3 regions of the Streptomyces sp. NPDC017448 genome follow, and region 1 is predicted to be linked to each of the others. Evidence: riboswitches for the same ligand, from Rfam matches in the RefSeq annotation. Region 1 holds a riboswitch; each other region holds the start of a gene.
The links. Region 1 has a riboswitch for cyclic di-AMP ahead of ACH4K1_RS30445 (peptidoglycan DD-metalloendopeptidase family protein). Riboswitches for the same ligand answer to the same signal wherever they lie in the genome.

Region 2: it holds a riboswitch for cyclic di-AMP, as region 1 does, so the genes downstream of both, ACH4K1_RS18800 (transglycosylase SLT domain-containing protein) here and ACH4K1_RS30445 (peptidoglycan DD-metalloendopeptidase family protein) in region 1, are expected to answer to the same signal.
Region 3: it holds a riboswitch for cyclic di-AMP, as region 1 does, so the genes downstream of both, ACH4K1_RS28875 (M23 family metallopeptidase) here and ACH4K1_RS30445 (peptidoglycan DD-metalloendopeptidase family protein) in region 1, are expected to answer to the same signal.

The regions. Positions count from the first base shown of each region.
Region 1 is NZ_JBIRLM010000027.1:313-10,012, reverse strand. It holds gene ACH4K1_RS30485 (polyprenyl synthetase family protein) at 1-246, shown strand, start outside; gene shc (squalene--hopene cyclase) at 354-2,417, shown strand; gene ACH4K1_RS30475 (1-hydroxy-2-methyl-2-butenyl 4-diphosphate reductase) at 2,417-3,064, shown strand; gene hpnH (adenosyl-hopene transferase HpnH) at 3,070-4,089, shown strand; gene ACH4K1_RS30465 (aspartate aminotransferase family protein) at 4,204-5,601, shown strand; gene ACH4K1_RS30460 (helix-turn-helix domain-containing protein) at 5,680-6,288, shown strand; gene ACH4K1_RS30455 (DUF6126 family protein) at 6,353-6,526, shown strand; gene ACH4K1_RS30450 (tyrosine-protein phosphatase) at 6,561-7,373, opposite strand; cyclic di-AMP (ydaO/yuaA leader) riboswitch at 7,816-7,978, shown strand; gene ACH4K1_RS30445 (peptidoglycan DD-metalloendopeptidase family protein) at 7,984-8,934, shown strand; gene ACH4K1_RS30440 (SGNH/GDSL hydrolase family protein) at 9,094-9,700, shown strand, end outside.
Region 2 is NZ_JBIRLM010000010.1:180,679-190,378, reverse strand. It holds gene ACH4K1_RS18825 (MFS transporter) at 1-273, opposite strand, end outside; gene ACH4K1_RS18820 (NAD(P)/FAD-dependent oxidoreductase) at 400-1,416, opposite strand; gene ACH4K1_RS18815 (isoprenylcysteine carboxyl methyltransferase family protein) at 1,413-1,940, opposite strand; gene ACH4K1_RS18810 (type III polyketide synthase) at 2,022-3,074, opposite strand; gene ACH4K1_RS18805 (UbiA family prenyltransferase) at 3,193-4,116, shown strand; gene ACH4K1_RS18800 (transglycosylase SLT domain-containing protein) at 4,396-5,229, opposite strand; cyclic di-AMP (ydaO/yuaA leader) riboswitch at 5,235-5,422, opposite strand; gene ACH4K1_RS18795 (FAD-dependent oxidoreductase) at 5,874-7,265, shown strand; gene ACH4K1_RS18790 (TrkH family potassium uptake protein) at 7,798-9,138, shown strand; gene ACH4K1_RS18785 (potassium channel family protein) at 9,131-9,700, shown strand, end outside.
Region 3 is NZ_JBIRLM010000024.1:13,440-23,139, reverse strand. It holds gene ACH4K1_RS28885 (MerR family transcriptional regulator) at 1-739, shown strand, start outside; gene ACH4K1_RS28880 (PP2C family protein-serine/threonine phosphatase) at 881-2,092, shown strand; cyclic di-AMP (ydaO/yuaA leader) riboswitch at 2,341-2,493, shown strand; gene ACH4K1_RS28875 (M23 family metallopeptidase) at 2,505-3,533, shown strand; gene ACH4K1_RS28870 (aldo/keto reductase) at 3,802-4,749, shown strand; gene ACH4K1_RS28865 (PrsW family intramembrane metalloprotease) at 4,776-6,305, opposite strand; gene trmB (tRNA (guanosine(46)-N7)-methyltransferase TrmB) at 6,463-7,449, opposite strand; gene lhgO (L-2-hydroxyglutarate oxidase) at 7,442-8,698, opposite strand; gene ACH4K1_RS28850 (sporulation protein) at 8,846-9,700, opposite strand, start outside.

The DNA.
Region 1 (9,700 bases):
TCCGAACGGCTGGGCGAACTGCTCGCCGCCGACGCCAAGAGCAACGACTTCGACAGCTTCTCCGAAGAGGAGTTCGCCGCCCGCGCGGCGCTCATCGAGGAGGCGGGCGGACGCGAGTGGACCGCCCAGGAAGCCCGTCGTCAGCACGCGATCGCCATCGAGGCGCTGCACGCCGTCGACATGCCGCACCGGGTGCGCGCACAGCTCACCGAACTCGCCGACTTCGTGGTGGTACGCAAGAGATGACCACGCTTCGCATATGACTCGCAGTCGCCGGCCGGCGCCCCTGACGGGGCGTCGGCCGACGGAGACCCCAGCACAGCAGAGAACCGACTGCACGTAAGGGGAAGCTCATGACAGCGACGACCGACGGATCGACCGGGGCCGCGAACCCCGTCAGGGCCATGGCCCACGGTCCGACCGACACGACCACCCTGGCGGAGGGCGTCACCACCGCCACGGACGGCGCCACCACCGCCACGGAGGACGTCACCACTCCCGCGGACGACGTCACCGCCGCCGCGCGACGGGCCGCGGAACGCTCGGTGGAGCACCTCCTCGGCAGACAGGACGAGCAGGGCTGGTGGAAGGGCGACCTCGCCACCAACGTCACGATGGACGCCGAGGACCTGCTCCTGCGCCAGTTCCTCGGGATCCAGGACGCGGCGACCACCCGGGCGGCCGCCCTCTTCATCCGGGGCGAACAGCTCGGCGACGGCACCTGGAACACCTTCTACGGCGGGCCCGGCGACCTCTCCGCCACCATCGAGGCGTACGTCGCCCTGCGGCTGGCCGGGGACCGCCCCGACGAGCCGCACATGGCACGCGCCTCCGGCTGGATCCGGGAGCAGGGCGGCATCGCCGCCGCCCGCGTCTTCACCCGCATCTGGCTCGCCCTGTTCGGCTGGTGGAAATGGGAGGACCTCCCCGAACTGCCGCCCGAGCTGATGTTCTTCCCCAAGTGGGTTCCGCTCAACATCTACGACTTCGGCTGCTGGGCCCGGCAGACCATCGTGCCGCTCACCATCGTCTCCGCCAAGCGCCCGGTACGCCCCGCGCCCTTCCCCCTGGACGAGCTGCACACCGACCCGGACCACCCCAACCCGCCCAGGAAGCTCGCCCCGCCCACCAGTTGGGACGGGCTCTTCCAACGCCTCGACAAGGGGCTGCACCTCTACCACAAGGTCGCCCCGGGCCCGGTGCGCCGGATCGCGATGAACGCGGCCGCCCGGTGGATCATCGAGCGCCAGGAGAACGACGGCTGCTGGGGCGGGATCCAGCCGCCCGCCGTCTACTCCATCATCGCCCTGCACCTCCTCGGCTACGACCTCGACCACCCGGTGATGAAGGCGGGCCTGGCCTCCCTCGACCGCTTCGCCGTCCGGCGCGAGGACGGCGCCCGGATGGTCGAGGCATGCCAGTCGCCCGTCTGGGACACCTGCCTGGCCACCATCGCGCTGGCCGACGCCGGACTCAGACCCGACCACCCCGCTCTGGTGAAGGCCGCGGACTGGATGCTGGCCGAGGAGATCACCCGTCCCGGAGACTGGGCGGTGCGCAAGCCCGAACTGGCCCCCGGGGGCTGGGCGTTCGAGTTCCACAACGACAACTACCCCGACATCGACGACACCGCCGAGGTCGTCCTGGCGCTGCGCCGGGTGCGCCATCCCGATCCCGCCCGCCTGGAGGCGGCCATCGCACGCGGGGTCCGCTGGAGCCTCGGCATGCAGTCCCGGAACGGGGCCTGGGGAGCGTTCGACGCCGACAACACCAGCGCCTTCCCCAACCGCCTCCCGTTCTGCGACTTCGGGGAGGTCATCGATCCCCCCTCGGCCGACGTCACCGGCCATGTCGTGGAGATGCTCGCCGTCGAGGGGCTCGCGCGCCACCCCCGTACCCGCGAGGGCGTCGAGTGGCTGCTCGCCGAACAGGAGGCGTGCGGCGCCTGGTTCGGCCGCTGGGGCGTCAACTACGTCTACGGCACAGGGTCCGTGGTGCCGGCCCTGATCGCCGCCGGGCTGCCCGCGGGGCACCCCGCGATCCGCCGGGCCGTCGCCTGGCTGGAGTCCGTGCAGAACGACGACGGCGGCTGGGGCGAGGACCTGCGCTCCTACCAGGAGGAGAAGTGGATCGGGCACGGCGAGTCCACCGCCTCCCAGACCGCCTGGGCGCTGCTCGCGCTCCTCGCCGCGGGCCGCCGGGACACCCCTTCCGTCGCCCGGGGCGTCCTGTGGCTGACCGAGGCGCAGCAGGCCGACGGCTCCTGGGACGAGCCGTACTTCACCGGCACCGGCTTCCCCTGGGACTTCTCCATCAACTACCACCTCTACCGCCAGGTCTTCCCCCTCACCGCACTCGGCCGCTTCGTGCACGGCGAGCCCTTCGCCGCCCGCCCGGACGCCGCCGAGGGGGCCTGATGGGCGATCCGCGGGGGCCCGGGGGGACGGTGCCGCCGCTGTTGGTCGCCTGTGCCCTGGGTATCGAGCAGGCGGCCCTGCGCAGCGCCCGGGGCGCCCCGGGCCCGCTCCGGGTGCTGCGCACCGGGATGGGGCCGCGGGCGGCGGAGGCGGCCGTGGCGCGGGCCCTCGGGCCCGGCGGGGCCCCCGAGGCGGCGGTGGTCGCCTCCGGCTTCTGTGCGGGCCTCGCCCCGGGGATGCACCCCGGAGACCTCGTCGTCGCCGAGGAGACCCGCGACGCCGACGGCACCACCCCCTGTACGGGCACCGGCGTCCTGGTCGCCGCCCTCTCCCGCGCCTTCCCCGGCCGCACGGTCCACACCGGCCCCCTCACCGGCTCCGACCACGTCGTACGGGGGCCCGAGCGGGCCGCGCTGCGGGCGGGCGGGGCCGTCGCGGTCGACATGGAGTCCGCCGCGACCCTGCGTACCGCCCTGTGCCACGGGCCCCGTCCGGTTGCGGCCGTCCGGGTGGTCGTGGACGCTCCAGAGCATGAGCTCGTCCGCATCGGCACCGTACGCGGTGGAATATCGGCGTTCCTCGTTCTTCGTGCCGTCCTTCCGGCTTTCCACGAATGGCACCGATCCTCAACGCTCCCCAGGAGGTGAGCCAGATGGCCATGCCGCTCCGTCAGTCCATCAAGGTCGCGACGTATCTCTTCGAACAGAAGCTCCGCAAGCGTGAGAAGTTCCCGCTGATCGTCGAGCTGGAGCCGTTGTTCGCCTGCAACCTCGCCTGCGAGGGCTGCGGGAAGATCCAGCACCCGGCCGGTGTGCTGAAGCAGCGCATGCCGGTCGCCCAGGCGGTGGGCGCGGTACTCGAATCCGGGGCCCCGATGGTCTCCATCGCCGGCGGCGAGCCGCTGATGCACCCGCAGATCGACGAGATCGTGCGCCAGCTCGTCGCGCGGAAGAAGTACGTCTTCCTCTGCACCAACGCGATGCTGATGCGCAAGAAGCTCGACAAGTTCACCCCGTCCCCGTACTTCGCCTTCGCCGTGCACATCGACGGACTGCGTGAGCGGCACGACGAGTCGGTCGCCAAGGAGGGCGTCTTCGACGAGGCCGTCGCCGCGATGAAGGAAGCCAAGCGGCGCGGCTTCCGCACCACCACCAACTCCACCTTCTTCAACACCGACACCCCGCAGACCATCATCGAGGTGCTCGACTACCTCAACGACGACCTGCACGTCGACGAGATGATGATCTCGCCCGCCTACGCCTACGAGAAGGCACCCGACCAGGAGCACTTCCTCGGCGTCGAGCAGACCCGGGAGCTGTTCAGGAAGGCGTTCGCGGGCGGCAACCGGGCCCGCTGGCGGCTCAACCACTCGCCGCTCTTCCTGGACTTCCTGGAGGGCAAGGCGGACTTCCCGTGCACCGCCTGGGCGATCCCCAACTACTCCCTCTTCGGCTGGCAGCGCCCCTGCTACCTCATGAACGACGGCTACGTACCGACGTACCGGCAGCTCATCGAGGAGACCGACTGGGAGAAGTACGGCCGGGGCAAGGACCCGCGCTGCGCCAACTGCATGGCGCACTGCGGTTACGAGCCCACGGCGGTGCTGGCCACCATGGGGTCCCTCAAGGAGTCCCTGCGCGCGGCGCGGGAGACCGTCAGCAGCAACCGGTGAGCCGGTGACCGACGCGGCGGGTCCGGCCGCCACGGCGCCCCCGGGGCGGCCGGACCCGCGCGGCAGCACTTCCCCGGCCCTGTGCGGCAGCACCTCGAAGGAGAAGAGCGGGCGATGACGGACGGCGGACGCCAGGGCTTCGACCTGGCACGGCTCCTGGCCGAGCGCGGGGCCGAGCGGTACGACCTGCACGCGCGCCACCTCAACCACCAGCTGCCGCGCATGCTGCACACCATCGGCTTCGACAAGGTCTACGAGCGGGCCGAGGGAGCGTACTTCTGGGACGCGGAGGGCGACGACTACCTCGACATGCTCGCCGGGTTCGGCGTCATGGGCCTCGGCCGCCACCACCCCGTCGTCCGCCGGGCCCTGCACGACGTGCTGGACGCCCAGCTCGCCGACCTCACCCGCTTCGACTGCCAGCCGCTGCCCGGCCTGCTCGCCGAGAGGCTGCTGGCCCACAGCCCGCATCTGGACCGGGTCTTCTTCGGCAACAGCGGCACGGAGGCGGTCGAGACGGCGCTGAAGTTCGCGCGGTACGCCACCGGGAAGCCCAGGGTCCTCTACTGCGACCACGCCTTCCACGGGCTGACCACCGGAGCCCTGTCCGTCAACGGGGAACGCGGCTTCCGCGACGGCTTCGCCCCGCTGCTGCCCGACACGGCCGTCCCGCTCGGCGACCTGGACGCGCTCCGCCGCGAGCTGGGGCGGGGCGACGTGGCGGCGCTGGTCGTCGAGCCCATCCAGGGCAAGGGCGTGCACGCGGCCCCGCCCGGCTATCTGCGCGAGGCGCAGGAGCTGCTGCACCGGCACCGGGCGCTCCTGATCGCCGACGAGGTCCAGACGGGCCTGGGCCGGACCGGGGACTTCTACGCCTACCAGCACGAGGAGGGCGTGGAACCCGACCTGGTGTGCGTGGCCAAGGCGCTCTCCGGGGGCTACGTGCCGGTCGGCGCGACCCTCGGCAAGGACTGGATCTTCCGCAAGGTCTACTCCTCGATGGACCGCGTCCTCGTCCACTCCGCCAGCTTCGGGTCCAACGCCCAGGCGATGGCGGCCGGCCTCGCCGTCCTCGCGGTCATGGAGGACGAGGAGACCGTGGCGAACGCCCGCCGCACCGGCGACCTGCTGCGCGAGCGGCTGGCCGCCCTGGTGGACCGCTACGAGCTGCTGCACGAGGTGCGCGGGCGCGGGCTGATGATCGGCATCGAGTTCGGCCGGCCCGCCTCGCTGAAGCTCCGCAGCCGCTGGACCGTGCTCCAGGCGGCCCGCAAGGGCCTCTTCGCCCAGATGGTCGTGGTACCGCTGCTCCGGAAGCACCGCATCCTCACCCAGGTGTCCGGCGACCGCCTGGAGGTGATCAAGCTGATCCCCCCGCTGATCATCGGGGACGCGGAGGTGGACCGCTTCGTGACGGCGTTCACCTCCGTCATGGACGACGCGCACAGCGGCGGTGGACTGATGTGGGACTTCGGCCGGACGCTGGTCAAACAGGCGGTGGCCGACCGCTGACCGGCCCGGGAGGCGAGGGTTATTTGCCTCTGGGGCAAGTTATTTGCCTCTGAGGAAAGATCCTGGCCCAATGGTTCCATGAACCCTCCGGACGAAGGGGCGCCGGACGAGCTCCCCGGCGTCGCACCCCGCCTGCGTGACCTGCGCCGCGCCCGCGGTCTCACCCTGGAGACCGCCGCCGGCCGGGCCGGGCTCTCCCCGGCCCACCTCTCCCGGCTGGAGACCGGCCGCAGGCAGCCCTCGCTGCCCATGCTGCTGGGGCTCGCCCGCATCTACGGTACGACGGTCTCCGAGCTGCTCGGCGAGCAGCCGCCCGAACGTGACGCGATCGTACGCGGCGGCCCCTTCGCGGGGACGGAGGCCGACGGCTGGATGTACCGGCAGGCCGGCGGCTCCGGCCGTGCGATGCAGGCGCTGCGGGTGCGCGTCCCCCACGGGGCCCAGGGCGACCTGGTCCGGGTCCATCCGGGCGAGGAGTGGCTGTACGTCCTGGAGGGCCGGCTGCGGGTCGGGCTCGGCGACACCGTCCACGACCTCGAACCCGGCGACAGCGCCCACTTCGACTCGCTCACCCCGCACCGGATCGCGGCCGTCGACCGCTGCGGCGCGGAGCTTCTCTTCGTCCACTCCCTGCTGCAGAGTCCCGCCGCCGAGCTCTGCCTCGGCAGTGGGCTCCACCCGCGCTGACCGGCGCTCACCGCCGGATCCGCCCTTCGCTCCACCGGCCGCGAGGCCGACAGAGAGGACCGTCATGTCCGATTCCGAACACTACGACCCGCTGGGCCCCGGACGCCGGGCCGGCGAGGATCCGCAGGAGAAGCGGATGCCGCGCGGCCTCATCATCCGCCTCTTCGCCTATCTGGTGGCGGGCCACGTCGTCGCGGGCTTCCTCTACGTGCTCTTCGTGGTGGCCGGGAGCAAGTGAGGGCCCGCCCGGGGGTGGCCCGCCGCCGGGGCGTTCAGCCCTGGTCGAGCAGGCGCTCGCGCAGCCGCTCCCGGGTCGCCGCGGAGACCTTCAGCCCCTCGGCCAGGTAGCGGTCCGTCGTGCCCCAGTTCTCCTCGATGGCCCCGAAAGCCGCCGCGAGATAGGCGGGCCGCGCCCCGAAGAGAGGATCCAGCAGCTCCACCACCTCGGGCGACATGCCGGACTCGGAGGTGTCGGAACGCTTCACGGCGTAGCGGCGGTGGAGGTCGTTGGACTTGAGGTAGTCCTCCTCGATCGCCTCCCTCTCCACGTCCACCGCCAGCAGGGCGACCGCGATCGAGAGGCCGGCCCGGTCCTTGCCCGCCGCGCAGTGCATCAGCGCCGGCACGCTGTCCTCCGCCAAGGCGTGCAGGACCCGGCTGTGCTCGGCGGTGCGCTCCTCGATCGTCGCGCGGTACATCCGGATCATGCGGTCCACCCCCTTGCCGCCCGCGAGGACCGAGCGCAGCTGCTCGATGTTGCCGTCGCCCACCAGCCGCCAGAACTCCGCGCCGTCGGCCGGGTCCGAGAGCGGAATGCTGATGTTGCGGACACCGGGCAGCTCGATGTCGTACCCGTCGAGCCGGTGGTCGGCGGAGTGGCGGAAGTCGAAGATCGTGTGCAGTCCCAGCCCGCCGAGGAAGGCCGCGTCCTCGGCGGTGGCGTGCGCGAGGTGGCCGCTGCGGTAGAGCCGGCCGAAGGCGGTGCGCCGCCCGTCCGTGGTGGGGAGCCCGCCCACGTCGCGGAAGTTGCGGACTCCGCTCAGCACGGTCTCTGTCGGAGGGACCTGCGGCACCTGCTGCGTCACGGTGGCTCCTGGGGTCTCTGGCGCCGGCGCGGCTCGCCGGCGAGGGCGCTCCCGTGACGATACGACATGGATTCGGCAGGAAATCATCCCGGTTCACGCCCCCCGGGGCGGCCCCTGGCGCCGACCGTGGCCGACCCGGCGTCAGGGCGCCGCCCACCCCCTGTCCGTATTGGTGTATTTCGGTGAACATGCCCCGCTAACGGGGGAGATGGGAATTCGGGGGTGAGCGGGATCATATCGGTGACGGACCGTGGTGAACGCGCCCAGGGGCATTCCCCCGGCCCGTGCGGAAATTCAAGATCCGTAATCCACGGAGTGTGACGGGAAATCCCGGACGCCGTCGAATCGGTGATTCCGCCGGGCAACCGATGGCTTGTTCCACTCGTCCCGGCCGGTTTACGGTCACCGTCAATCCGGACGGACCGCCTAATCCTGCCGCCGCCCGGAATTCGCACCCATCCACACAGACGTGGCAGGAGCGGGGGAACCAGGTAAGCCGCCGGCCCGGAGCGATCCGGACCGGCTCGGGGTGAAGTCGCCGCAACGCGACCGGGCATCTCCAGCCCGAACCCGACAGCTCACCTCGCAGGCGCCGGAGAGGAAATCCCCCATGCCCGCACAGGGTAAGCACCGCCGTCCGAAGTCCGGCCCGATCTCCCGCGGCGTCCTCGCCGCCGGGACCGGTGGCGCCGCACTCGCCCTCCCGTTCATCGGCGCCACCGCCGCCAACGCGGCGGACCAGGCGGCCCCGGCCGTGAAGCCCGCCGCCGCCTCGGTCGCCGCCGCCCACACCGCCCCGGCCGCCGCCCCCGCCGCGGCCTCCTCCAAGACGTACTCCGTCGTCTCCGGCGACTACCTCTCGAAGATCGCCGCCGAGCACAAGGTCAAGGGCGGCTGGGAGAAGCTCTACCAGGACAACCGCTCCACCGTCGGCGACGACCCCGGCCTGATCCACCCGGGCATGAAGCTGACCCTCGGCGCCGAGGGCTCCGCCCCGGCCGCGAAGTCCGCCGCCCCCGAGGCCGCGCCGAAGAAGGCCGCACCGGCTCCGAAGGCCGCGCCCCAGGAGGCCCCCCGGGGCGACACGGTCTCCGCGGACGGTTCCGAGGGCTCCGGCGAATCGGCGCAGACCGGTTCCTCCCAGGCCACCGGATCGGGCTGGTCCGCCCCGCTGGCCAACCCCAACGTCACCACCCAGTACCGCGCTTCGGGCGCCAGCTGGTCCAGCGGCTACCACACCGGCTCGGACTTCCAGGCCGCCTCCGGCACCCCCGTCCTGGCCATCGGACCGGGCACCGTGGTCTCGGCCGGCAACAGCGGTTCGTACGGCAACGAGGTCGTCATCAAGCACGAGGACGGCATGTACTCCCAGTACGCCCACCAGTCCGCCCTCAACGTCTCCGTCGGCCAGACCGTCACCGGCGGCCAGCAGGTCGGCCTCTCCGGCTCCACCGGAAACTCCACCGGCCCGCACCTGCACTTCGAGGTCCGCACCGGCCCGAGCTACGGCTCGGACGTCGACCCGATCGCGTACCTGCGCCAGCACGGCGTCTCCGTCTGATCCGGCACGACGAGAAGGGCGAGGGGTGATGCGCGACAGCACATCACCCCTCGGCTTATTCCGCCTTTACCGAAAACTGACCGGGTGGTCTATCTCACCACCCGTCAACCCCATATTACGGTCGCGTAGGTCACATCGAACGGTGCAGGATACGGGGTTGTGGCAGACGATTCGAGAAACAACCGGCAGAACACCATCGGGTCGTACGCGGCGATCGGCGACAGTTTCACCGAGGGCGTCGGCGACCCCGGCCCGGACGGGACCTTCGTCGGCTGGGCGGACCGCTTCGCGGTGCTCCTGGCGGACCGGCTCCCCGTTCCCGACGAGGCGTCCGTCCCCGGTGACTCCCCGCACGGGAACTTCCGCTACGCCAATCTCGCCGTACGCGGACGCCTCCTCGACCAGATCGTCGCGGAGCAGGTCCCCCGCGCCAAGCAACTGGCCCCCGACCTGGTCAGCTTCTGCGCGGGCGGCAACGACATCATCCGGCCCGGCACCGACCCCGACGACCTCGCCGAGCGCTACGAGCGGGCGGTCGCCGATCTGAGCAACGCCGTCGGCACGGTCATGGTGACCACCGGCTTCGACACCCGGGGCGTTCCGGTGCTGCGCCACATGCGCGGCAAGATCGCCACGTACAACGTCCACCTGCGGGCCATCGCCGACCGCTACCGGTGCCCCGTACTGGACCTGTGGTCGCTCCGGTCCGTCCAGGACCGGCGCGCGTGGGACGCCGACCGGCTGCACCTGTCGCCCGAGGGCCACA
Region 2 (9,700 bases), on a different contig from region 1:
GCCGAAGACGAAGACCCGGCGGCGGCCGAGGATGTCGCCGAGCCGGCCGCCGAGCAGCAGCAGTCCGCCGAAGGTCAGTGTGTAGGCGTTGACGACCCAGGACAGGTTCTCGGTGGAGAACCCGAGGTCCTTCTGCATGTGCGGCAGCGCGATGTTGACGATGGTGACGTCGAGCACCACCATCAGCTGGCACGAGGCGATGACCAGCAGTGCCAGTCCGCCGCGGTGCCGGTCGTGCGCCGTGGCCGGGGGTGTCGCGCGGGAGCCCGTCATGGTGGAGTTCGTCTTCCGTGCCGAGGGCAGTGCGCCGCGTACGCGCGGGCGCTCACCCGAACGACGGTAAGCCGGAACCGGGGCTCCCGCCATTCGGGCGGCCGGCCGTCCGCGCCCCCTCCCGTCTCACTGGAGCGCGTGCACGGCGGTACGGAACACGGCGGGCGCCCGGTGGGCCGCGGCGACGATCAGCCGCGCCGAGGACGGGCGCCCGGCCGCGCCGAGCAGGGCGGCGGTGAGCCACCGGTGGCGCCGTGTGACCCGTGCCCAGCGGCGGGGGTAGTCCTCGGGCCGCCCGGCGGTCAGGCAGTCGACCGCGGCCGTCGCGGTGGCCGCGGCGAGGGCGATGCCCTCCCCGGTCAGGGCGTCCACGTAGCCCGCGGCGTCACCGACCAGCAGGACACGGCCGGCCCGCCGGTCGAGCGCCCGCTGGCGCAGCGGGCCGGCCCCCCGGACGGTGGTGGCACCGGTCGTGCCCGCGAGCCGGGCCGCGAGGGCGGGGAAGGCCGCCAGGTGCTGGTCGTAGGGGCGACGGTCGCGGCTCAGCATGGCCACGCCCACCAGGCGGTCGCCGACCGGGGTCACGTACGCCTCGCCGTACCGGGACCAGTGCACCTCGACGTGGTCGGTCCACGGGGCGACCGGGTAGTGGCGGCGCAGGCCGTAGCGTCCGGGGCCGGGGGCGGGCCGGTCGAGGCCCAGGGTGCGGCGCAGCGGGGAGTGGAGGCCGTCGGCCGCGATGAGCCAGCGTGCGGTGAGCCCGGCGGCGGTGACGGAGCGCTCGTCCTGCCGGACGCCGTGCACCTTGGCGGGGACGACGCGTACGCCGAGGGCGGCGGCCCGCTCGCGCAGGGCGTCGTGGAGGTCGGTGCGGCGCACGCCCGCCCCGGGGCCGCCCCGGAAGGCCGCCTCCGCGCTGCGGTGCCCGTCGGTGTAGCGGATGCCGCGCAGTTCCCGGCCCTCGACCCGTACGCCGAGGCCGCGCAGGGCGGCGACGCCACCGGGCATGATGCCCTCGCCGCACGCCTTGTCGACGGGGGCGGCGCGGGGTTCGACCACCACGGCCTCCATCCCCGCCGACGCGGCCCGGATCGCGGCGGCCAGTCCGGCGGGTCCCCCGCCCGCGACCAGGACGTCGATCACGCCCGTGCCTCCCCGGCCGGAAGGCGGGCGAGCGCCCCGTCCTCGCACCGGATCCGCACGGCCATGAGCGCGGCGTTCAGGGCGGTGAACACGAGGGCGGTCGTCCACGCACCGTGGACCAGCGGCAGGGCGATCCCCTCGGCGGCGACGGCGACGTAGTTGGGGTGGTTCAGCCACCGGTAGGGGCCGCCGGCGGCCTTGGGCAGGCCGGGGACCACGATGACCCGCGTGTTCCAGCGGGGGCCGAGGGCCCGGACGCACCACCAGCGCAGCCCCTGGGCGGCCAGGACGACGGCCGCCATCGCCCAGCCGAGCACGGGCGGGAAGGGGCGTTCCGCGAACCGGGCCTCCGCCAGACAGCCGACGAGGAGCGCGGTGTGCAGCGCGACCATCGCCGGGTAGTGGCCGCGCCCCGATTCGACGCCGCCCCGGGCCCGGCTCCAGCGGGTGTTGCGGCGGGCCACGACGAGTTCGGCGAGGCGCTCGGCGGCGACGGCCAGCACCAGGAGGGTGTACCAGGTCATACGGGCTTCCGTTCGGGGGCGGGGTCTTCGCCGGGGGGCGGGGCACGGGTTCGGGCCGCGCGTTCCGCCCGGGGCGCCGTACTACCAGCGCAGCAGCACCAGTTCGCAGCAGAACCCCGGGCCCATGGCCAGCAGCAGTCCGGGGGTGCCCGGCTCCGGGCGGCGCTGCTCGATGGTGTCCCGCAGGACGTGGAGGACCGAGGAGGAGGAGAGGTTGCCGATGTCGGCCAGCGACCGCCAGGTGACGTCGAGCGCTCCCTCGCGCAGGTCGAGGACCTCGGCCACCGCCTCCAGCACCTTGGGGCCGCCCGGGTGGCAGACCCAGTGGGCCACGTCCTTCGGTTTGAGGCCGTGCTCGTCGAGGAACTCCCTCACGTCGTCGGCGAGGTACCGGCGCACGACGTCGGGCACGCTCGGATCGAGGACGACGCGGAACCCGGTGGATCCGATGTCCCAGCCCATGACGTGCTCGGTGTCCGGGTACATGCGGCTGCGGGTGGCCACGATCTCCGGTCCGGCGGCGGCCCGGCGGCCGCCCAGGGCGACCACCGCCGCCGCGCCGTCGCCGAACAGGGCGGTCGCCACCAGGTTGGCGGGCGACGCGTCGTGCCGCTGGAAGGTGAGGGAGCACAGTTCGACCGAGAGCAGTACGGCCACCTCGTCGGGGTGGCCGAGGAGGTAGTCGTGCAGCCGGGCCGTCCCGGCGGCCCCGGCGACGCAGCCGAGGCCGAAGACGGGCAGCCGTTTGACGTCGGACCGCATGCCGAGGCGGGCCACCAGCCGGGAGTCCACCGAGGGGGCGGCGACGCCGGTGACGGAGGTGAACATCAGCAGGTCCACATCGGTGGGCCGCAGCCCCACCGCCCGCAGCGCCCCGCGGACGGCCTGGACGCCGAGGTCGACGGCGGACCGGATGAACACGTCGTTGGCGGGGCCGAATCCGTCGAGGTCGCGGTAGTCGTCCAGGGGCAGCACGGTGTGCCGGGTGCGGACCCGGGCGTTCGCGTGGAGCCGGTCCAGGACGCGGCGGTCCGCTCCGGGCGGCAGGCAGGTGCGGGCCACCATGTCGGTGACCTCCGGCTGGGTGTGACGGTGGGGCGGCAGGGCTCCGTGGACCGCGGCAATGCGGGTCATCCTGCCTCCTGCTTCGGTGGCGTCATGCCCACATCCTGCCCGCAAAGAGTGGTAAATCGGTGCAAAAGACCCGCCAGATCTCCGCGCTGACGGGCCGACGGGCCTCTACCATCGCCCGATGGACGCCACGGAGAGGGTGAGCCCGGCCGGCTCCGCCGCACCCGAAGCCGCCCCGGGCGCTCCGTGGGCGGGGACCGCGGACCCGGCCGGGGCGGGCCGGCCAACCCGGCTCACGGGTCTGGCGGCGGCGTGCCACCCGGGGCCCGCGCTCGCGGTGACCGCACTCGCCTGCGCCCTCGCCCTCGGCTCCGGTCTCGGCGGCCCCCGTTCCGTGCTGGTCACGGCGGCGGTGCTGACCGGCCAGCTCTCGGTGGGCTGGTGCAACGACGCGTACGACGCCCGCCGTGACGCGCGGGCCGGGCGCCGGGGGAAGCCCGCCTCCGACGGCACGGTGGGGCCGGGCGCCGTCTGGGCGGCGGCGGGGAGCGCACTCGTCCTGTGCGTACCGCTGTCGCTGGCGTGCGGCGCCCTCGCGGGCACGGTGCACCTCGCCGCGGTCGCGGTCGCCTGGCTCTACAACCTGTGGCTCAAGGGAACCGTCCTGTCCTGGCTGCCGTACGTCATCGGGTTCGGCGCGCTCCCCGCGACCGTGACGCTCTCCCTCCCCGGGGAATCCTGGCCCCGGTGGTGGACGGTGGCGGCGGGGGCCCTGCTCGGGTTCGCCGCGCACCTGGCCGACACCCTGCCGGACATCGCGGCGGACGGGGCCGCAGGAATCAGGGGCCTCCCCCATCGGCTGGGCGCCGCGAGGACCCGGCTGCTGCTGCCGCTGCCGCTCCTCGCCGCCACGTCCGTGCTGGTGTTCGGGCCGCCGGGGACGGTGGACGCCGGGGACGGGGCGGCGCTCGTCCTGGCCGGGGCGACGGCGATCGCGGGGCCGGGGCTCGGCGGGCGGTGGCGCAAGGCCGCGCTGGGCGGGGCGGTGGCCGTGGCGGCGGTGGATGTGGTGCTGCTGCTGGCCCGGGGCGCGGCCCAGGTCTGAACAGGGCGCCCGCCGAGAACCGGTTCCGGGGAGGGCACGGCTCCGGGAAGCAGCCGGCCCGGGCTTGCTCTTCACGCCCGGGCTCTCGCTCCCGCCGCCTTCAGGGCGTCGTCGCCCCTGCGACCCCCGTCACTCCCGGCGGAGCGGAACAGGTTCTCCTGCCGATCGCGTGGTACGTCACGAGCTGATCGGGGGCGTCTTCCCGGTACGCCCGAGGGGCCCCGGACCGAAGGGGGTTTCCATCGGTCCGGGGCCCCTCGGGGCGGTGGCGCGGAAGGATCAGTAGGCGCCGAAGACGTTGTCGATCGAGCCGTACCGGTCGGCCGCGTAGTTGCACGCGGCCGTGATGTTGGCGACCGGGTCGTAGCTGTCGGTCGAGGTGCCGGGGACGTGGTACGCCTGGAACGTCGGGTCGATGACCTGGAGCAGCCCCTTGGACGGGGTGCCCTTGACCGCGTTGGAGTCCCAGTTGTTGATCGCGGCCGGGTTGCCCGAGGACTCGCGCAGGATGTTGCGGTGGATTCCCTCGTAGGTGCCGGGGATGCCCTGCTCGGCCATGATCGCGAGCGATTCCCGGATCCAGCCGTCGAGGTCGTTCGTGTACGCGGCCGCCTTCTTCGCGGCGGCCGGGGCGGCGTTCGCCACGGGCGCGGCATTGACGCGCTCGGAGCGGTCGGCGCGGTCCGCGGAGCCGCCGCGGGTGGCGGCGGAATCCTTCGGGGCCGTGCCGTCCGCAGCCTTGGCGGACGTGCCGCCGAGGGTCAGCTTGATTCCCGGCTGAATGAGATCGGGATTCTCACCGATGATCTTCCGGTTGCCTTCGTACAGCTTCTCCCAGCCGCCGCTCACGGAATGCTCGCGGGCGATCTTGGAAAGGGTTTCGCCGGCCTTCACGGAATGCTGGGAGGACGCGGCCTGCGCGGCGGAATTCACCTGGGTGGACACAGCGGCGGGGGCTACGGCCGCCTGCGGAGCGGACGGCGCGGGAGCGGCGAAGGCACTGGTGGCGCCGATCACCGGGAGGGCGAGAACGGCTCCACCGGCGGTCACGGCGGCGAGGCCGCGACGCAGCGAGACGACCTGGGGACGGCGGTGCTTACCCTGTGCGGGCATGGGGGTTTTCCTCTCCGGCGCCTACGAGGTGAGCTGTCGGGTTCAGACGGGAGATGTCTGGCCGCACAGGCGTGCGACTTCACCCCGAGCCGTTCCGGTCACGGATCGGCGACTTACCTGGTTCCCCCGCTCCTGCCGTACGTGAGTGGGTTGCGGATTCCCGGACGGCGGCAGGATTCGGCGTTCCATCCGGATTGACGGTGACCGTAGGCGAGAAACCTCGGGGCGAACAAGTCCCGCATTCCGCATTCCCTTTTCTCCGCATGATCGAATAGCGGAATTCAGAGATCACGCCGCGCCGTCACGCCGTCAACTTTCCCCGCACGGAAGGGAACCGATGGTTCCGCTTCTGCGTCCGCCCTCACGGACGTGACGCTCACCACTCCTTCACATGGATGGCGAGAATGCGACCCATCAAATGCCCTACAGGGCTCGATAAGCCCTTTAGAGACCAGAAAGCACAAACAAACCAAAACGCCCATACCGTCACGACAAAACGGGCTGAACGGGCACTCCAGGCGAGGGGGGTCGAACAGTCGGCGAGCCGATCGCTTACGGTGTGGGGTGGAGACTAGTAAGCCAACCCTTACCTCCGCCGTACGCTGTACCTGCCCGCGTTCGCCCGCCCCGAAGGATCACCACCCATGACACGCCCCGTCCGCGTCGCCATTGTCGGAGCCGGCCCCGCCGGTATCTACGCTGCGGACGCGCTGCTCAAATCCGAGGTCTGCCAGGACCCGGGGGTCTCGATCGACCTCTTCGAGCGGATGCCCGCGCCCTTCGGCCTGATCCGCTACGGCGTGGCCCCCGACCACCCGCGCATCAAGGGCATCGTCAAGGCCCTGCACCAGGTGCTGGACAAGCCGCAGATCCGTCTCTTCGGCAACGTCGACTACCCGAACGACATCGACCTGGACGACCTGCGCTCGTTCTACGACGCGGTGATCTTCTCCACCGGCGCCGAGGCCGACCGGTCGCTCGACATCCCCGGCATCGAGCTGGACGGCTCCTACGGCGCGGCCGAGTTCGTCTCCTGGTACGACGGCCACCCCGAGGTGCCGCGCACCTGGCCCCTCACCGCGGAGAAGGTCGCCGTCCTCGGCGTCGGCAACGTGGCGCTCGACGTGGCGCGCGTTCTGGCCAAGACGGCGGACGAGCTGCTGCCCACCGAGATCCCGGACAACGTGTACCAGGGCCTCAAGCAGAACAAGGCGGTGGAGGTGCACGTGTTCGGGCGGCGCGGCCCTGCCCAGGCCAAGTTCAGCCCGATGGAGCTGCGGGAGCTGGACCACTCCCCCAACATCGAGGTCATCGTCAACCCCGAGGACATCGATTACGACGAGGGCTCCATCGCCACCCGCCGGGAGAACAAGCAGGCCAACATGGTCGCGCAGACCCTGGAGAACTGGGCGATCCGCGATGCCGGCGACCGCCCGCACAAGCTGTTCCTGCACTTCTTCGAGTCCCCCGTGGAGATCCTCGGCGAGGACGGCCGGGTCGTGGCGCTGCGCACCGAGCGCACCGAGCTGGACGGCACCGGCAACGTCCGGGGCACCGGCCGGTTCACCGACTGGGACGTCCAGAGCGTCTACCGGGCCGTCGGCTACTACTCGGAGGAGCTGCCCAAGCTCCCGTTCGACGTGGCCTCCGGCACCGTCCCGCACGAGGCGGGGCGCGTCATCTCCGGGGGCGAGCACATGACCTCGGTCTACGTCACCGGCTGGATCAAGCGCGGTCCGATCGGTCTGATCGGCCACACCAAGGGCGACGCCAACGAGACGGTCGCCTGCCTCCTGGAGGACCGTGCCGCCGGCCGTCTGGCCGAGCCCGCCACGCCCGCCCCGGAGGCCGTCGAGGCGTTCCTGGAGAGCCGCGGCGTGCGCTACACGACCTGGGAGGGCTGGCACCGGCTGGACGCCCACGAGCAGGCGCTCGGTGCGGCCCAGGGCCGTGAGCGGATCAAGGTCGTGGAGCGCGAGGGCATGCTGGACGCCTCCGGCGCCTTCGCCCCGGCCGAGCGTCCCGCCGACGCCTGATCGACCCAGCACCCGATCGGACGGGCCGCCTGCCGAGCACGAGTTCCAGCCCGGCAGGCGGCAGTTCGCCCCCCTGGCAGTGCTTGGCCAGGTCGGTCCGGGGCCGACATGCCGGGTTGCCGGATGGGGCGGGCGGCGGCCCGAAGCACGAGGAGTCTCCGCAGGGCACGGGTGGCCCGGTAGAGGCTCGGGGCCGGCGGCGATCAGAGCCCACACCCCGATACTGATCAACCACCACAAGTCACCGGCGGCCCCGGCTGCGATCAGAAGCACGGCGGCCAGAAACAGGCTGTACTCACCGCGCCGCAGGCCCTGGTCGAAATCCGGGCCCTTCCCCCGGGCGCCCGGAAGCCTGGTACGGGCTGGTGCGCGGGGGTGTCGACGAGTGACTCTTCGGGGGCGCATGGCCCCACCGTAGAGACGGCAGAGCACGGGCGGCACGTCCTCGTGTCGAAAGCGGCGTCAAGATTGTCTATCGTCTTCCAGTGCGAACAATCGTGGTGCCCGCCCGCAGGACGGGAGTCTTGCTGTGGTGACGCCGCGGTGGCCGCGCCTTCGCCATCCGGCGCAGGCGGTCGTGGCCGGCTTCGCCATGGCGATCGCGGCCGGGACCGGTCTGCTGATGCTGCCGGTGGCCAAGGCCGGACCGGGAGGCGCCGGTGTGCTGGAAGCGCTGTTCACATCGACCTCCGCTGTGTGCGTGACCGGTCTGGTCGTGGTGGACACACCCGGATACTGGACCGGTTTCGGGCACGCGGTGATCCTCGGGCTCGTCCAGGTCGGCGGCTTCGGCATCATGACCTTCGCCTCCTTGCTGGTTCTGCTGGTCTCCCACCGCATCGGCCTCAGAGCGCGCATGACGGCGGCCGCGGAGACCAAGACCCTGGGCCTGGGGGACGTCCGCTCGGTCGTGACCGGTGTGGTCAAGGTCAGCATCCTGCTGGAAGCGGTCACCGCGCTGGCACTGGCCCTGCGGTTCGCGATCGCCTACGACGAGCCGTGGCCGCGTGCCGCGTGGCTGGGCCTGTTCCATGCCGTCTCCGCGTTCAACAACGCTGGGTTCGCCCTGTACTCCGACAGCCTGATGGGCTTCGTCGCCGACCCGTGGATCTGCCTGCCCATCGCGCTGGCGGTCATCGCCGGCGGCCTGGGCTTCCCAGTGCTGTTCGAGCTGCGCCGCCGGTTCCGCAAACCGCGCGGCTGGTCCTTGCACACCAAGATCGTGCTGTGGGCCACCGGCATCTTCCTGATCGGCGGCAGCGCCTTCATCACCGCGATCGAATGGTCCAACCCCGCCACCCTGGGCCCTCTCGATGTTCCCGGGAAACTGCTGGCCGGGTTCTTCCAGGGCGTCATGCCGCGCACCGCCGGGTTCAACAGCCTCGACACCGCCCAGATGAACCCCGCGAGCTGGCTGGGCGCAGATGTGCTGATGTTCATCGGCGGTGCCAGCGCCGGCACCGCCGGCGGCATCAAGGTCACCACCTTCGCCGTGCTGTTCTTCGTCATCTACGCGGAGATCCGCGGCGAGGGCGCGGTCGACATCTTCCACCGCCGCCTGCCCGGTGATCTCCAGCGCCAGGCCCTGACCGTGGTGCTGCTGTCCGTGGCCGCCGTCGCCACCACCACCGTGGCCTTCATGGTCTTCTCCGACCACGGTCTGGACCGGTCGCTGTTCGAGGTCACGTCGGCCTTCGCCACCGTCGGCCTGTCCACCGGCATTACCGCCGACCTCCCGGTCGGCCTGAAACTGCTGCTGATCGCGCTGATGTTCATCGGACGGCTCGGGCCCATCACCGTCGCGTCCGCGCTGGCCCTGCGCAGCCGCGTCCGCCTGTACGACCTTCCCGAGGAGCGACCCGTCATTGGCTAGGAAGACCGCCCCCAAGAGACGGCGCACGCGCCCGGAGAGCTCCGTCGTCGTCATCGGCCTGGGCCGCTTCGGCCGTGCGCTGGCCCTGGAACTCGTCGACGAGGACACCGAGGTCCTCGGCATCGACGAGCAGCCCGAAGTGGTCCAGTCCCTCTCCGGCTCCCTCACGCATGTCGTGCGGGCCGACTCCACCAAGGAGGACGCCCTGCGCCAGCTGGGCGTCCACGAGTTCGACCGCGCTGTCGTCGCCATCGGCACCGACCTCGAAGCCAGCATCCTCACCGCCTCGCTGCTGATCTCCTTCGGCATCAAGAGCGTCTGGGCCAAGGCCATCAGCGAAGCCCACGGCCGCATCCTCACCCAACTCGGCGTCCACCACGTCGTCTATCCCGAACACGACATGGGCCAACGCGTCGCGCACCTCGTGCGGGGACGCATGCTCGACTACATCGAGTTCGACGACGACTTCGCCATGGTCAAAACCAACCCTCCCGCCGACATCGTCGGCCTCCCCCTGTCCAACAGCGCGGTCCGCACCCGCTACGGCATCACCGTCGTCGCC
Region 3 (9,700 bases), on a different contig from region 1:
TCAGGAAATCGCGCGCCGGGCCGGCACCACGAGCCGCACGCTCCGGCACTACGGGGAGCTCGGGCTCCTCGCCCCGAGCCGGGTCGGGAGCAACGGCTACCGCTACTACGACCAGGACGCCCTCGTCCGGCTGCAGCGCATCCTGCTCCTGCGGGAGCTGGGGCTTTCGCTGCCCGCCATCAAGGACGTACTGGCGGGGCAGCGGGACACGGCGGTGGCGCTGCGGGCGCATCTGCGACTGCTCGAACAGGAGCAGGCGCGCATCGGGCGGCAGATCGCCTCGGTGCGGACCACTCTCCACAAGACGCTGGAGGGGACGGAACTCATGGCTGACGAAGTGTTCGACGGGTTCGACCACACGGTCCACGAGCAGGAGGTCACCGAGCGCTGGGGCCGGGACGCGTACGCGGAGGGCGACCGCTGGTGGCGTTCGCTCGGGGCGGCGGGGAAGAAGGCGTTCCAGGACGAGCACGAGGCCATCGCCCGGGACTGGGGCCGGGCCCGCGAGGCCGGGTTCGCCGCCGACGGTCCGGAGGCCCAGGAGATCGCGCGCCGGCACTGCGCGTGGCTGGCGTCCTCGTCGGCCGAGGAGCCCGGCCGGTCGTACGTGAAGGGGCTCGGGGAGATGTATGTCGCCGATTCCCGGTTCGGAAAGAACTACGATCGCTACGGGGACGGCACCGCCGCCTTCGTACGGGACGCGCTGACGGTCTACGCGGAACACCGGCTCTCCGACTGACCACGGGCGGCCGAGCCGCCGCCCGCATTCCCCCTGTTCGGCCGATGAGGAGTCGCCGCTCGGCGCGGTTCCGGGAAGCCTGGACGGGGTGCGGCACCGTCCGCAGCCGTGGATGGACCGGGCAGGAGTGCACAGGTGGGGATGGCCAAGGAGCGGCGTCGGGGCGCGTCGGGGGGCGTCGGCGCGGTGGCCCGTGCGGTGTTCGGGTCGCCGGACGACGCCGGGACGCCCGGCACCCGGGTCTCCCGGCGGTTCGTCCGGATGCTGCCGGCGCTGCTGATCGTCGGGGGGCTGGTCTTCGACTCGCTGACCCCGGCCAACTTCACCGCCGTCCCGCTGTTCGTCGCGGCCCCGCTGATCGCCGCCCCGTTCTTCTCGCTGTCCCGGACCGTCCGCACGGGCATCGCGGCGCTCGGCTCCGTCGTCGTGATGAGGTTCTCCGACGGGTTCCCCACCCAGGCGGTGCCGATCATCGAGATGCTCACCGTGCTCACCGCGTCGGTGCTGGCCCTGGTCATCAACGGGGTGGTGCGGCGCGGCAACGAGCAGCTGGCCTCGGCCCGGGTCATCGCGGAGACCGCCATGCGGGCTGTGCTGCCGACCCCGGCCGAGCGGATCGGCGGGCTCCAGGTGGCCGCGCGGTACGAGGCGGCGCAGGCGGACGAGTTCGTGGGCGGCGACCTGTACGCCGTCGCCGACACCCCCTACGGCGTCCGCGTGGTGGTGGGGGACGTGCGCGGCAAGGGGCTGGGCGCCGTCGAGGCGGTGGCGGTGATCATCGGGTCGTTCCGGGAGGCGGCCGAGCAGGAGCGCTCCTTGGAGGGCGTCGCGCAGCGGCTGGAGCGGGCGCTCGCGCGCGAGGGGACGCGGCGGTACGGGCTGGACGCCATGGAGGGGTTCATCACCGCCGTCCTGGCCGAGATCCCGCCCGGCGCGGCCTCGCTCCGCCTCGTCAACCGGGGCCACCCCGAGCCGATCCTGCTGCACGGGGACGGCACCCTGGAGGTGCTGGCGCCCTCGACGCCCGCGCTGCCGCTGGGGATGAACCTGGGGGTGTGGCCGGACCGGGCCGACGAGTGGGCGATGCCGCCCGGGGCGACGCTCCTCGCCTTCACGGACGGCCTGTCCGAGGCCAGGAACGCCGACGGGGTCTTCTACGATCCGGAGGCCCGGCTGCGCGGACGCATCTTCCCGGGGCCCGAGGAGCTGCTGTCGGCGCTCACCGACGACGTACGGCTGCACACGGGCGGGCGGGCCACGGACGACATGGCGCTGATCGCCGTGGGACGGCCGGCGGAGGGGCAGCCGGTACGCCGGACGACGGTGCCGATCGTGGGCCGGGGCGAGGGGTAGCGCGGCAGCGCGCGGGGCTTTACCACGGTGTGTGACCGAAGAACACCGCTCCGCATAACGGTTGACGCACCATCAGGAAAAGGAATGTGGCTGAGCCGCGGTCAAGTCGCCCGGTTCGACCCGCTTGTGGCCCGTACGTCCCCGGCCTGTTCGTTAATGATCAACAGGAACGGCTTGGAATCGGACCCGGGTGTCTATTAACGTTCGATAACGCAGTGCGGTCGTCACAGCCGTCGTCAGGGCGGCGCCGCGCGCGAGCGCCGAATTCCGCAAGGGAACCGGGGAACCACCTACATGGGGTGAATCGGACGCCTGCGCCTCGTGAGAGGCGGAGGGGCCCGTAGGAGACCTTCCTGCTCCGAACCCGTCAGCTAACCCGGTAGGCGAGAAGGAAGGAAAGGAGTGCGCCCACGTGGCGTCCAACAAGCCTGCCCCTGAGGCCGTGTCACCCTTCACCGCAGACGTCTACGGCGGTGCGGAGCGGTCCCCGGGCGAGTGGAACCCCACCGAGGACACCCTCCGCCCCGTGCGCGGCAGGCACCGCGTGGCCAAGCAGCGAGGTCTGGCCCGTAGCTCCACCGTCCTCGGGGTCGGCGTCATGGCGGCCGTCGGAGCGGGTGGCATCGCCACCGCTCAGGACAAGGCCCCGGTCTCCATCTCTCTTCCCGATTCCATCGCGGACAATCTCCCTGACGCCAAGTCCCTTCCCGGCGTAGGGGCGTTCATGGCGGACGACGACAACAGCGACCCGGTCGCCGCCGCGCCGCTCACCACCGCCGGGCTCACCGCCGCCGAGGCGGAGAGCGGCACCGACGCGGGCGAGGCCCTGCGGGCCCGGATCCTCCAGCAGGCCGAGCAGCAGCAGGCCAACGCGGACGCCGAGGCCAGGGCCGCGGCGGAGAAGGCCGCGGCCGAGAAGGCGGCGGCGGAGGCCGAGGAGCAGCAGGACGAGGCGGAGAAGAAGGCCGCCGCGGAGAAGAAGGCCGCGGAGGAAGCGGCGAAGAAGAAGGCGGAGGAGGAGCGGCTCGCCAAGCTCGCCGCCAGCTACTCCCTGCCCACCTCCTCGTACACGATCACCTCGACCTACGGCCAGTCCGGAGCCATGTGGTCCTCCGGCCAGCACACCGGCCTCGACTTCGCCGGGGCTGCCGGTACGCCCCTGAAGGCCGTGCACAGCGGCACGATCATCTCCGCCGGCAACGCGGGCGCGTACGGCTACCGCACGGTGCTCCAGCTCGAGGACGGCACGGAGATCTGGTACGCGCACCAGTCCTCGATCGAGGTCTCGGTCGGCCAGAAGGTCACCACCGGGCAGACCATCGGCCGCATGGGCGGGACCGGCAACGTGACCGGTGTCCACCTCCACCTGGAGGTCCGGACCGCCGGCGGGGCCGCGATGAACCCGATGGCCTGGCTGAACAGCAAGGGCCTGCGGGTCTGAGCCCCCGGGGGCCGACCGCCTCGCCGGCCCCGGGCCGGCGCCCTTCCTCGGCCGGCCCTCCCCGAAACCCCGGCAGCCCTGACGCACACCCCCCGACGTCAGGGCTGCCGGTCTGTCCGGGGGACGGACGGGCCCGCGCGGACGGGGCCGGGGGGCGGACGGGGCCCGCGCGGACGGGTCCGGGGCGGACGGCCCGCGTGGGCGGGCCCGCCCACCAACGGCGGACACGGCGGAATACCGGCTCCGGACCGTTCTGTTGGGCCCTCATATGACTTCTGCGCGCACTCCCCTCGGCACCTCCGACCTCCAGGTCTTCCCGCTCGCCCTCGGCGGCAACGTCTTCGGCTGGACGGCGGACGAGGAGCAGTCCTTCGCCGTCCTGGACGCCTACGTGGCGGCCGGCGGCAACTTCATCGACACCGCCGACGTGTACTCCGCCTGGGCCGAGGGCAACCGGGGCGGGGAGTCGGAGACCGTCATCGGCAACTGGCTCGCCTCCCGCTCCAACCGGTCCGACGTCGTCGTCGCCACCAAGGCCGGCGCCCACCCCGACCACCGGGGCCTGTCCGCCGGTGCGATCAAGGGCGCGGTCGACGCCTCGCTGAGCCGGCTCCGTACCGACCGCATCGACCTCTTCTACACGCACTTCGACGACGAGACCGTCCCCGTCGAGGAGATCGTCACCACCCTCGACCAGCTGGTGAAGGACGGCAAGGTGCGCCACATCGCCGCCTCCAACATCAGCTCCGAGCGGCTGCGGGCCTCCCTCGACTTCTCCGAGCGCGAGGGCCTCGCCCGGTACGTCGCCCTCCAGCCGCACTACAACCTGGTCTCCCGCGACACCTACGAGGGGGAGCTCCAGGACACCGCGGCGGCGGCCGGCCTCGCCGCCGTCCCGTACTACGGGCTCGCCTCGGGCTTCCTCACCGGCAAGTACCGGCCCGGAGCCACCGTCGAGAGCGCCCGGTCCGCGAGGGCGGGCGGACACCTGGAGTCCGAGCGCGGCCGCGAGGTCCTGGCGGCCCTCGACCGGGTCGCCGGGGAGCGGGGCGTCGAGATCGCCACCGTCGCCCTCGCCTGGCTCGCCGCGCAGCCGACCGTCGCCGCCCCGATCGCCTCCGCCCGCACGGTCGAACAGCTCTCCGCCCTCGTCGCGGTCGCCGGCCTCCACCTGACGGAGGAGGAGATCGCGCTGCTCACCCGGGCGTCTGCCTGACGGGGGCGGAGTCCGCCCCGCCGGCCCTACTGCGGGCGGCGGTGGGTGTGCGGGGCGGGGGCGTGGCCGTGGGGCGGGGGCGGGCCCCCGTATCCGTGGCCGTACGGCGGTGCGTACGGCTGGGCGGGCGGCTGTCCGTACGCCGGCGCCAGGCTACGCGGCTGTCCGTGACCGGCCGGACTCCAGGGAGCGTTGCCGTACCCGTACCCGTACCCGTTGCCGTACGGCGTCGGCGGGAGGCCGCGGTGGGCCCCCGGGCGGGAGGTGAGGCGGGCCGCGTGGGCGAGAGCCGGGGCCGCGACCTCCCGGCGCTGCCAGAGGTGGTGCAGCAACTCCCGCTCCCGCGCACCGAAGTCCGGGCCCACCGCGCCGTGGCGGGCCCGGCGGCGCAGTCCCGCCAGCGAGGTAGCGAACGACTCGTACTCCGCGACCGCGCGGGCCGCCGCCCGGCCTCGGGCCCGGTCCCGCTGCCAGTGGCGGGCCAGGTCGCGGGCGACGCCCCGGGCCCGCATGGAGGAGAGCGCCGACGGTTCGGCGGGGGTGAGCCAGCCGGCCGCCACGTAGGCGGGCAGCTCGGCGGCGAGCGTACGCAGCTCCCGCTGGCGGGACCAGACCGCCAGCCAGGTCACCAGGGCGAAGGCGGGGACCATGACGATGCCGTACACCGCGTAGAAGCCGTACGGGCCGAAGGACGACGAGCCGTTCCACAGGGCGTGCAGCCCCATCGCCAGGGCCAGGCCCCCCAGGGGCAGGGCGATCCGGCGGGCCCGGCGGCGGCGGTCGCCGACGGCCGCGAAGCCGAAACCGAGGCCGGTGAGGACGGTGAACAGCGGGTGCGCGAACGGCGACATCACGATCCGTACGAAGAACGTCCCCGCCGTCACCGAGGCGAACCCGGAGCCGCCGAGCTGCTGGTCCTCGCCGAAGGCGTTGCCCAGGTAGAGGATGTTCTCCGTGAACGCGAAGCCCGTCGCGGTGAAGCCGGCGACGACGACGCCGTCCACCACCCCGCTGAACTCCCGCCTGCGGAACAGGAAGATCAGCAGTACGGCCGCCGCCTTCGCGCTCTCCTCGACCACGGGGGCGACCACCGTCGCCCCCAGGGTGTCCGCGCTCGCCGGGTCGGCCGTCGCGGTGGCGATCCAGCGCGTCGCGAAGGAGTTGGCGATGATCGCGACGAGTGCGGCGGCGCACGCGCCCCAGGCGAAGGAGAACAGCAGGTTCCGCCAGGGCCCCGGCTCCACCCGGTCCAGCCAGCGGAACGCCGCCATCAGCAGCGGAACGGGCAGCACCGCGAGGCCGAGGCCGACCAGGAACCCCTCCGGGCCGGTCTGCTCGCGGACGAGGGCCAGGATCACCAGGCCGCACAGCAGGAGCGCCGCGAGCACGGCCCCGGCGCGGAAGACCTTGCTGCGCCACACCATGCCGACGCGGTGCGGCCGGTAGCGCTGTCGGCCATGCTCCGGCGCGGCGCCCAGAACCTCGTCGAGCCGCTGCTCGTGGAGGACCGGGACGGCGGGCCGCGCCTGCTGATACCGCACGGAAGGGTCGGACACCTCTCGACCCTAACGAGGTGCACCGACACCCGGCGACGGCGCATCCGGCCGGGACGGGCCCGTACGCCGCCCCGAGCGGACCGCGAACGGCCCTTGTGCGGGACCGCGAACGGCCGTTGTGCGGGGCCGGGAGGCCACCGGCCGGGAAAGCGGTGGGTCAGACGCGGGCGAACAGCAGGTCGTGGACGATGTGCCCCTTGTCCAGCCCCTGCCCCTCGAAGCGGGTGAGCGGCCGGAAGGCGGGGCGGGGGGCGTATCCGCCGTCGGCCGCGGTGTTCTCGAAGCGGGGGTGCGCGGTGAGCACCTCCAGCATCTGCTCCGCGTACGGCTCCCAGTCGGTGGCGCAGTGGACGATCGCGCCGGGCTTCAGCACCGGTGCCACCAGGTCGAGGAACTCGGGCTGGATGAGCCGCCGCTTGTGGTGGCGGGCCTTGGGCCACGGGTCGGGGAAGTAGACCCGCAGGCCGTCAAGCGACTCGGGGGCCAGCATCTCGCGCAGCAGGATGATCGCGTCGCCGTTGGCCACCCGTACGTTCGTCGAACCCGCCCTGTCCGCGAGGCCGAGGAGATTGCCCTGGCCGGGGGTGTGGACGTCGACCGCGAGGATGCCGGTGCCCGGATCGTCGGCCGCCATCTGCGCGGTGGCCTCCCCCATGCCGAAGCCGATCTCCAGGACCACCGGCAGCCCGCCGAACAGCTCGGCCAGGTCCAGGACGCGCTTGCCGTCGATGTCCAGCCCCCACTTCGGCCACAGCCGTTCCAGGGACTCCTGCTGGCCGGTGGTGACCCGGCTGCGGCGCGGCTGGAAGCTGCGGATGCGGCGCTCGTGGTGCGATCCCGCCGGGTCGGCCGCGGGGCCGCCGGGGAAGCGGGGCTCCTGCCGCAGCCGGCGCGCGCGTTCGAAGGAGGCGGCGCGCAGAGCGGCGGCCTCCTCGGCGCTCATGTCGGCCTGCGCCGCGGACGCGGCGTCTGCGGCCGGAGCGTCGGTGAGCGCGTCGGTCGCCGTGGAGCCGGTCCGGACGGGGCCGGTCGGCTCGGGGGCAGTCGGCTCGGGAGCGGTCGGCTCGGGGGCCGCGGGCCCCGCGTCGGCCGCGGCGTCGTCGGGGGCTCCGGCGGGGCTGGGGTTCAGGGGCTGCTCAGACACAATGACCGGATTCTACGGCGGGCGGCCTCCACCCCGCCCCCTGAGCCCGGCGCAGCGCGAGCCGCGCGACCTCCCGTCCGATGGGCAGGCACGCCGTCGCGGCGGGCGACGGGGCGTTGAGCACGTGCACGGTGTGCGGGGCCTCGCGGATGAGGAAGTCGTCGACCAGTGTGCCGTCCTTCGCCACCGCCTGGGCCCGCACCCCGGCGGCCGACGGGCGCAGGTCGTCCTCGGTGACGGCGGGCAGCAGCCGTTGGACGGCCCGGGTGAAGGCGGACCGGGACAGCGAACGGTGCACCTCGCCCGCCCCGTACCGCCAGTGCCGGCGGGCGATCCGCCAGCTGCCCGGCCAGCTCAGCGTGGACAGCAGTTCGGCGGGGCGGACCCGCGGCCAGGCATAGCCCTCGCGGGCCAGGGCGGGGACCGCGTTCGGCCCGACGTGGACCGAGCCGTCGAACCCCCGGGTGAGGTGGACGCCGAGGAAGGGGAACGCCGGGTCCGGCACCGGGTAGACCAGACCGCGCACCAGCTCGGGGCGGTCCAGCGCGTAGTACTCGCCCCGGAACGGCACGATCCGCACCCCCGGGTCGTCCCCGGCGAGGCGGGCCACCCGGTCGCAGTGCAGCCCCGCGCAGTTGACCAGCACCCTGGCCCGCACGACCAGGCCGTCCGCCGTGCGCACTGCCACGCCCCAGGGGCGGCGGTCGATCGCGGTGACCTCCGCGCCGTACCGCACGATGCCACCGCCGGCGCCGACCTCGGACGCGAAGCGGTGGGCGACGGCGGTGAAGTCGCAGACGCCGGTGGTGCCGACCCGGATCGCCGCCAGTCCCCGCACCTCCGGCTCGTACTCCGCGATCTGGGCGGGGCCCAGCTCCCGCACGGGCAGCCCGTGTTCGCGGCCGCGCTGGACCAGGGAGTGCAGCCGGGGCAGCTCGGAACGGTCGGTGGCGACGATCAGCTTGCCGGTGGTGGCGTGGGCGATGGCGTGCTCGGCGCAGAACTCCGCCAGCTCGGCGGAGCCGCGCAGCGCGTACCGCGCCTTGAGGGAGCCGGGGCGGTAGTAGATGCCGCTGTGGACCACGCCGCTGTTGCGGCCGGTCTGGTGGCGGGCGGGGCCGCTCTCCTTCTCCAGGACCGTCACCCGGGCGCCCGGAGCGGACCGGGTCAGCGCATAGGCGGTCGACAGGCCGACGATCCCGCCGCCGATCACCAGCACGTCGCAGTCGTACGCCGCGTGCGTCATCATCACGCCACCTCCCACCCCGATAGTGCACTGACCCACTGACAACAGGCTCAAACCCCGGCCGGGCACGACGTGGCGCACACTCCTGCCGCCCGGGAGCCGTGCGGCGGCCCCCGGGCGTCCGGGGGCCGCTCGTACGCCCCGGCCCGCTCAGACCTGGGTGACCAGCAGCGGGCGGGCCCGTTCCCGCAGCTCCGCGACGCGGGGCTCGTCCCCGTACGGCTCCAGTCGGTGGAGCAGATCGCGTACGTACTCGGTGGTGCGGGCGGAGGAGATCCGCCCGGCGACCTCGACCGCCCGGGTGCCCGCCGCGCAGGCCGCGTCCAGGTTGCCCGACTCCAGTTCGGCGACGGCGGAGACGACGAGCCGCAGTCCGTGGCTGCGGACGAACTCCTCGGTGGGCCGGGACAGCGCCTGCTCGGTGAAGCGCCGCACCTGGCGGGGGGCCTTCAGGTCCCGGTAGCACTCGGCGGCGTCGGCGGCGAACCGGTCGTAGCCGTAGAAGCCGAGCCAGGGGGGGTCGGAGTCGCCCGCCCGGGACCGCTCCAGCCAGCTCTCCGCGCCCTTGAGCGCGGCCCCCGCGGCCGGTGCGTCGCCCGCCTTCGCGTGGGCGCGGGCCTCCACCAGCCGGAAGAAGCTCATGGTGCGGGCGGTGGCGAGGCCGCGGTTGCGCTCGACGGCGGCCTGGGCGAGGTCGACGCCCTCGTCGGCGAAGCCGCGGTAGGTCGCCTGGAGGGACATCGAGGCCAGGACGTAGCCGCCGAGCGGGACGTCGGCGGCGGCCCGGGCCAGCCGCAGCGCCTGGATGTAGTAGCGCTGGGCGGCCTCCTGCTGGCCGGTGTCGAAGGCCATCCACCCGGCCAGCCGGGTCAGCTCGGCGGACGCGCCGAACAGGGCCCGCCCGACCTCGTCGGTGTACGAACCGAGGAGCAGCGGCGCGGCGTCCACGCGTAAGCACTCGGGGACCATGGAGGAGCGCCAGTCGCCGCCGCCGTACTTGGAGTC